DNA from 3 places in the Kitasatospora sp. NPDC058965 genome. Region 1 is predicted to be linked to each of the others. Evidence: riboswitches for the same ligand, from Rfam matches in the RefSeq annotation. Region 1 holds a riboswitch; each other region holds the start of a gene.

Region 1 (2,222 bases):
CTCCCAGTCGATGGTGCTGGTGTGCCAGGTGCCGGCCTCGGCCACCGAGGTCCCGTAGGCGTCCTGGTCGGAGCCGGAGGTGGCGCCCTGGCGGTGCATGAACGCGGAGATGTTGCCGTTCAGGTTGCCCTCGGGGAAGTCGATCTCACCGTTCTGCGGCCAGACATCGCCGTCCGGCCAGAGCAGGAAGGCGGTCTTGAAGCCGGCGGCCGAAGTGGCCTTCCAGGTGATCTCGAACTTCCCGTATTGCACACCGCCGTCCTTGCCCACCGCGCCGGGGAGCTTGGGCAGCGGCGCGGCCACCCAGGTGCCGGCGTTGTCCCGGTTGAGGTGGATGTTCATCTGACCGTTGGCGATGGACAGGGTCTTGGACGGGTCGTAGGTGCCGTTCTTGGAGGTGTCCTGCCAGCCGCTCGGGTAGGCCCACCACTTGGCGTCCACCCCTGCGGGCAGACCGGTGCAGTGGCTGTTCTGGACGGGCCCGTTGGCCGAGCAGCCGGTCCAGCTGCCGAGCGGCACGTTCTCGCCGGCGAAGTCCTCGGACCAGGTGGGGGCGGGGCCGGTGCTGCTCGGGCTGGGGGTCGAGCTGGGCGTGCCGGTGGGGGTGGACGACGGCGTCGGGGTCGGGGTCGGCGTCGCGAACGGGCTGGGCGAGCCGGTGGTCGCCGTAGCGGTCGGCGTGGGCGTGGGCGCCGCCGTGGGGGTACCCGCAGCCGTGGGCGAGGCCGAAGGGGTCGGCGTGGCGGACGCGGACGGCGTGGCACTCGCGGTGGGGCTCTGGCTCGGGCCGGCGCTCGGCGACGAGGAGGGGGACGGGGACGGGGAGGGCGTCACCGCCTTCCCCACCGTCAGCGTCTGAGCAGGCAGGTTGTGGTACCGCCCGGCCGAGTCCTGCCAGTACCCGAACTCGCGGTACGTGCCGGCCGGCAGCGTCCGGGCGCCGGTGGTCAGGCTCACCCCGTCCGAGCAGACCCGCACCCCGTGCGCCGCCCCCGGGAAGTCGAAGTTCGCCCCGTTCGCGCTGCGCACCGCCACTCCGAGGGAGCGCGCGGTCAGGCAGGCGGCGGAGTGCACGGTCAGCGCGGCGGTGCCCGGGGTGTCGGCGGCGAAGGTGCTCGGCGTGAGCCGGTCCTCCACGACGCGGGGCGTGCTGGCGTCGGCCTGGGCGCTGCCGAGGGCGGTCAGCAGGATGACGGCGGATCCGGCGACGGCGCCGATCCGTCCGGGTACCACGGGGTAGCGGGTGCGGCCGGCCGCGCGGTGGGCACCGCGTCGCCGCCGGGCATGGAGCTGCATGCGCATGGCAGGGTCCTCTGTGACGCCTGCGAGGTGAGCTGTCGGGTTCGGGCCGAGTAGCCCGGCCGCCGTGGGAGCGGCTTCACCCCAAGCCTGGCCGCACGCGGGAACGTGAGACCGGGCGCTTACCTGGTTCCCCCGCTCCCGTCCGTGTCGTTGCTGGGTCCGCCGCCGACGGGTGGACGGGATTCGGCGTCCCGTCGGCGGTGCTCGCGAGCCGCGAGCGATTGGAGCAGGCTAGGCAGCCGGCCCGGCCGGAACAAGTCAGGACCGCCTGCTATGACACAGCTCACACCCATGCCGCGAGCGTACGCCCGGACTGCAGGCAGACCTCGCGACCGGTCAGCGGATCGGTGAACTCCAGTCGGTTGGCGAGCAGTTGGAGCGGGTTCCGGAAGTCCTGCGGGTCGGCCGCCGGCAGCACCTCGGGGTACACCGGATCGTTGAGCAGCGGCAGGCCGAGCGAGCACATGTGCAGGCGCAGCTGATGGGTGCGGCCGGTGTGCGGCTCCAGCCGGTACAGCCCGAGCGGGCCGCGGCGCTCCAGCAGCTCGATCCGGCTCTCCGCGTTGACCGGGCCCGCCTCCTCGTGGGCGGCGATCACGCCGCGCTCCTTGACGATCCGGTTGCGCACCGTGCGCGGCAGTGCCAGCCCGGGGTCGAACCGGGCCACCGCCAGGTACTCCTTGCGCACCAGGCGCTCGCGGAACAGCCCCTGGTAGGCGCCGCGCGCACCGGGGCGGACCACGAAGAGCACCAGTCCGGCGGTCAGCCGGTCCAGCCGGTGCGCCGGGCTGAGCTCGGGCAGCGCGAGCTCGTGCCGCAGCCGGGACAGCGCGGTCTGCACCACGTGGCTGCCGCGCGGGGTGGTGGCGAGGAAGTGCGGCTTGTCCACCACCAGGATGTTCTCGTCCCGGTGCACCACG
Region 2 (2,222 bases), on a different contig from region 1:
ACGACTCCGCGTCCTACCTGATCCGGGTCGGCTGACCGGGACGGCGCTCCGTCAGCGGTAGACGCGGACGTAGTCGGCCGCGAAGCTGATCGGCGCGGAGCCGACCGGGCCCGGGTGGTACTGGCCGGCGGTGACCGACAGGTTGAGGATCAGGTTGGCCGACCAGTTGGCGCCGACCCCGGTGCCGTCGGAGAACACCTTGACCCCGTTGACGTACCAGTCCACCGAGGTGGCCCCGTAGTAGGTGCCGATGGTCACCCACTGGCCGGCCTTCACCGCGGAGGCGTCGGTGTAGTACTTCACCGCGGAGTTGACGTGGTTGGTCAGCTCCAGCAGGTTCGGGTTGTCCGGGTGGTACTCGAACGAGTCGATCTCGTTGCCGCCGTTCTGCCAGGTCCACAGCGCCGGCCAGGCACCGCTGCCGGTCGGCAGCTGGACCCGGGTCTCGGCGTAGTCGCCGGTCTTCACCTTGAAGTTCCCGCTGGTGCCCTCGGTGGTCAGCAGGCCGGTGGTCCAGGCCTGCTTGCCGTTCTCCAGGGTGTGGCTGGACGGCTGGGCGGTGAAGGTGGCGGTGCCGCCCGCGACCTTGACGTCGGACGGGTCGATCCAGTCGAGCTTGTTGTCGTCCGGGTTGTGGGTCCCGTACTTGTAGGCACTGCTGGTGCTCGTGTTCCACCGGCTGCTGTCGAGCGGGCCGTTGAACTCGTCCGACCAGGTCAGCGACTTGCCGGCCACCGGCGCCGCGGGCGCCGGGGTCGGGGTGGGCGCGGGGGTCGGGGTCGGCTGCGGCGCGGGGGCCGGTGCCGGGGTCGAGGCCGACCCGCCGACCGTCAGCTGCTTGCTCGGCAGGTTGTGCCAGGCGCCGCCCTGGTCCTGGTAGTAGCCGAACACGGTGTACGTGCCGGCCGGGAAGCTGCGGCTGCCGGTGGTCATCGTGGTGGTCCACGGGCAGAGCTGGACGTTGCTGTGCGACCCCGGGAAGTCCAGGTTGTTGCCGGCCGCGTCCCGGACGCCGACGCCCAGGGTCTGCACGGTGAAGCAGGAGCCGGCGTGCACGGACAGCTGGGCGGTGGTGGCGGCACCGGCGGTGGCGGTGGTGGGGGTCAGCACGTCCTGGCTGACGGTCGGCGTGGCCGCCGGGCCGGGCCGGGCGGTGCCCCAGGACCAGGCCTGGGCCTGGCCGACCATCGGGACGGCGAGCAGGGCGAGCGAGCCGGCGACGACCCCGAGGCGGGCGGGCGTGGCAGAGCGGATCATGAGCGGTCCTCTTGCGACGCCTTCGGAGTTAGCTGTCGGGTTCGGACCGCAAGATGGCCCGGCCGTGGGTGCACGGCTTCACCCCGAGCCGGGCCCACGCCCGCGAACGGCGAGGGAGGGCACGGCGAAGAGCTGTGGGTCCCCCGCTCCTGCCTGTACCGGTGCTGTGGGAGCCGACCGCCGGGCAGGCAGGACTCGGCGTCCCGGCGGCTGGGCCCGCCGATGCGGCGGACAGCCTGCAGGCTAGGCAGATGAGAAGATCGTCATCAACGCGATCTGGCTCACACCGGCCCGGAACCGGCCCGGATCAGCGCCCACCGGCCCGCCAGCGGGCGGCCGCGGCCACCCGGCTGTGCACCTGCAGCTTGGCGTAGGCGTGCTCCAGGTGCTTGTCCACGGTGCGGGCGGAGACCGCCAGCCGGTGTCCGATCTGACGGTCGGTCAGCCCCTCGGCCAGCAGCTCCAGCACCGCCGCCTCACGCTGCGTCAACTGCCCCGGCGGGGGCGGCGGCGGGGGCGGGGACAGCCGGTCCAGCGCGTGGCTGAGGCGGGCCCGCAGCAGGGCCGCCGAGTCCAGGTCGGCGTCGGTGAAGTCGCTGCCGGACCGGTGCACCACCATGGCCACCGTGCGCCGCCCGGCCGGCGCCCACCCGGCCGGGAAGGCCATCGCCAGCTGGTGCTCGGCGCCCGCCGCGCGCAGCGCCTCCCGGTAGGTGCCGAGCCGGTGGTAGTCGGTCAGCGACTGCAGGTCCGAGCGGCGCACCGGGACCCCGGGGCCGGTCACGTCCGTGTGCCGGAAGAGCGGGTCGGCCGCCGCGTTCCGGTAGAAGCCGGCCAGTGCCGCCGGACCGAACAGCCCCTGCGGGGTGTGCAGCGGAACACGCCCCGCCGGGGTGCGGACCGCCCAGGTCAGCCCGTCACCGGGCACGGTGCGCAGCAGCAGCGGGAACAGCGCCGGCAGCAGG
Region 3 (2,222 bases), on a different contig from region 1:
TGCTCCTGCGAGGTGCGCGGCAGCGAGACGCCGGCCTGCGCGTACGCCCACTGGGTCAGGCCCGAGCAGTCGAAGGTGCCGGGGCCGGTGGCGCCGTAGACGTACGGCGAGCCCAACTTCGAGACGGCGGCGGCGATCGCGGCCTGCGCGTGCGAGCCGGCCGGGACGGCGCTCAGGTCGGGGCGGGTGGTGTCCCGGGAGGCGGTCTGGCTCGGCGCGGCGGCCTTGGCCGCGGCGGCCTGGGCGTCGGCGGCGGCCTTCGCCTCCTGCGCGGCGATCGCCTGCTTCTGCTGCTCGGTCAGCGAGTTGAGCAGGTCCTGGGCCTTCTTCAGCTTGGCCTGGACGTCGTCCTTGGCGGCCTTCAGCTGGTTGGTGGTGGCGTCCAGCTCGGCGAGCTTGCCCTGCGCCTCGGCCTTGTCCTGGTCCAGCTTGCGCTGCTCGCCCTGGAGTTCCTTCAGGGACGAGGTCTGGCTGCTGTTCAGCTCGTTGAGCGAGCCGGCCTGGGTGAGGAAGGTGTCCGGGTGCGAGTTGAGCATCAACTGCACGGTCGGCGAGATGCCGCCGTTCGCGTACTGGTCCGCGGCCACCGAGGCGAGTCCGTACTGGAGGGTGGTGACCTGGTCCTGCTGGCGGGCCACCTGGTCCTGCAGGTCGCCGACCTGCTTCTGCAGCGTCTGCTGCTTGGCCTGGGCCCCCTCGTAGGCCTGGCTCGCCGCCTCGGCCTGGCCGTTCAGGTCGTCGACCTGGGCCTTGACCTGGTCCAGCGTGGGCGCCGGGTCGGCGTGCGCCGCTCCCTGCGTGGAGAGGGCGACTGCGGTGGCGGCTGCGGCGGTCAGGATCGACGCGCGTGTTCGGCCGACGGGCTTGGGACGACGATGGGACGCCACGAATCCTTCTTCCTACGACCGCCTACCGGGTGAGCTGACGGGTTCGGGCTGGAAGGCTGCCCTACGACGCCTCACCGACCTCGCGGCCGACCTGGCGCCGATTCACCCCGGAGGAACGTGTGGTTCCCCGGCTCCGGTCCACGGCTCCCCCGCAGGGGCTCCCCGTCGGGCAGTCAACTGCCCGTGCCGCTTTCCGGACTCGGCGGTAACCCCCGCTGCCACCCGGCCGGGTGGACGCCAAGACGGTGGGTCCGGATGACGACCCTAGTAACAGGTCCGTGATCTGTTCAAATCTTTGTCGGAAGAAACGCCCAACTTTGACTGTGGGTGATATGCGGATCACCGCGCGCTGATCGTGCGGCACACGAACAGGTGTCCCGGATCACAGCGAGCGGTTGACGGGCCCTCAGGCCGGCCCGGCGCCCGCCGACCCGACGGCGGGTCAGCGGGGGCGGGGTTCGAGGGAGGGCGGCGGGCGGCGCCGGGCGGACGGCCGGGGTCCGGCCGGCCCGGTCACGGCCGGCGGATCGCCGAGATGCTGCCGATCGAGGTGGCCTGCGCGACCCGGACCACGTCGCCGGTGTGCGGGGCGTGCACCGCCTGGCCGTTGCCGATGTACATCGCCACGTGGTGCAGGTCCTGGCCGTAGAAGATCAGGTCGCCCGGCTGGGCCTGGGCCAGGCTCGGCACCGCGGCGCCGACGTTGACCTGCTCGTAGGTGGTGCGCGGCAGCGAGACGCCGGCCTGCGCGTACGACCACTGGGTCAGGCCCGAGCAGTCGAAGGTGTTGGCGCCCGAGGCGCCCCACACGTAGGAGTGGCCCAGCTTGCTGAGCGCGGCCTGCACCGCGGCGGCGGCGTAGCCGGAGGCCGGCGGCAGGTTGATCGGCGGGCGCAGGTCGCTGCGCGAGGCGCGGTCCTCGGCCTGCAGCGCGGCCCGGTCCGAGGCGCTGAGCGAGTTCAGCAGCTTCTGCGCGGCGGTCAGCTTGGACTGGATGTCCGACTTGGCCTGGTTCAGCGCCTGGGTGGAGCGGTCCAGCTCGGCCAGCACGTCGGCCGCTTCCTTCTTCTCCTGGTCCAGCTTGCGCTGCTCGCCCTGCAGGCCCTTGAGCGCGTCGGTCTCGCTGGTGGTGGCCATCTGCATGCTGGAGGCCTGGGCCAGGTAGGACTGCGGGTCCGAGTTGAGCATCATCTGCACCGAGGGGTCGATGCCCCCGTTGCGGTACTGGTCGCCGGCCACCGCCGCGAGGCCGCCCTGCAGCTCGTTCACCTGCTGCTGGGTGCGGGCCACCTGGTCCTGCAGCTGGGAGGCCTGCTGGCGCAGCTGGTCGCCGCG

Evidence for each region. A riboswitch is a leader RNA that binds a small molecule or an ion and turns the genes downstream of it on or off. The one in region 1 is predicted to bind cyclic di-AMP.
Region 2: linked by a shared signal. The riboswitch ahead of ACFW1A_RS17340 (hypothetical protein) and the one ahead of ACFW1A_RS29720 (glycoside hydrolase family 16 protein) in region 1 are both predicted to bind cyclic di-AMP.
Region 3: linked by a shared signal. The riboswitch ahead of ACFW1A_RS17940 (NlpC/P60 family protein) and the one ahead of ACFW1A_RS29720 (glycoside hydrolase family 16 protein) in region 1 are both predicted to bind cyclic di-AMP.

What each region holds. Positions count from the first base shown of each region.
Region 1 is NZ_JBHYKG010000239.1:7,321-9,542, forward strand. It holds gene ACFW1A_RS29720 (glycoside hydrolase family 16 protein) at 1-1,302, opposite strand, end outside; cyclic di-AMP (ydaO/yuaA leader) riboswitch at 1,312-1,491, opposite strand; gene ACFW1A_RS29725 (pseudouridine synthase) at 1,586-2,222, opposite strand, start outside.
Region 2 is NZ_JBHYKG010000090.1:18,590-20,811, reverse strand. It holds gene ACFW1A_RS17345 (hypothetical protein) at 1-35, shown strand, start outside; gene ACFW1A_RS17340 (hypothetical protein) at 52-1,257, opposite strand; cyclic di-AMP (ydaO/yuaA leader) riboswitch at 1,261-1,431, opposite strand; gene ACFW1A_RS17335 (response regulator transcription factor) at 1,565-2,222, opposite strand, start outside.
Region 3 is NZ_JBHYKG010000096.1:5,367-7,588, forward strand. It holds gene ACFW1A_RS17940 (NlpC/P60 family protein) at 1-887, opposite strand, end outside; cyclic di-AMP (ydaO/yuaA leader) riboswitch at 891-1,043, opposite strand; gene ACFW1A_RS17945 (NlpC/P60 family protein) at 1,401-2,222, opposite strand, start outside.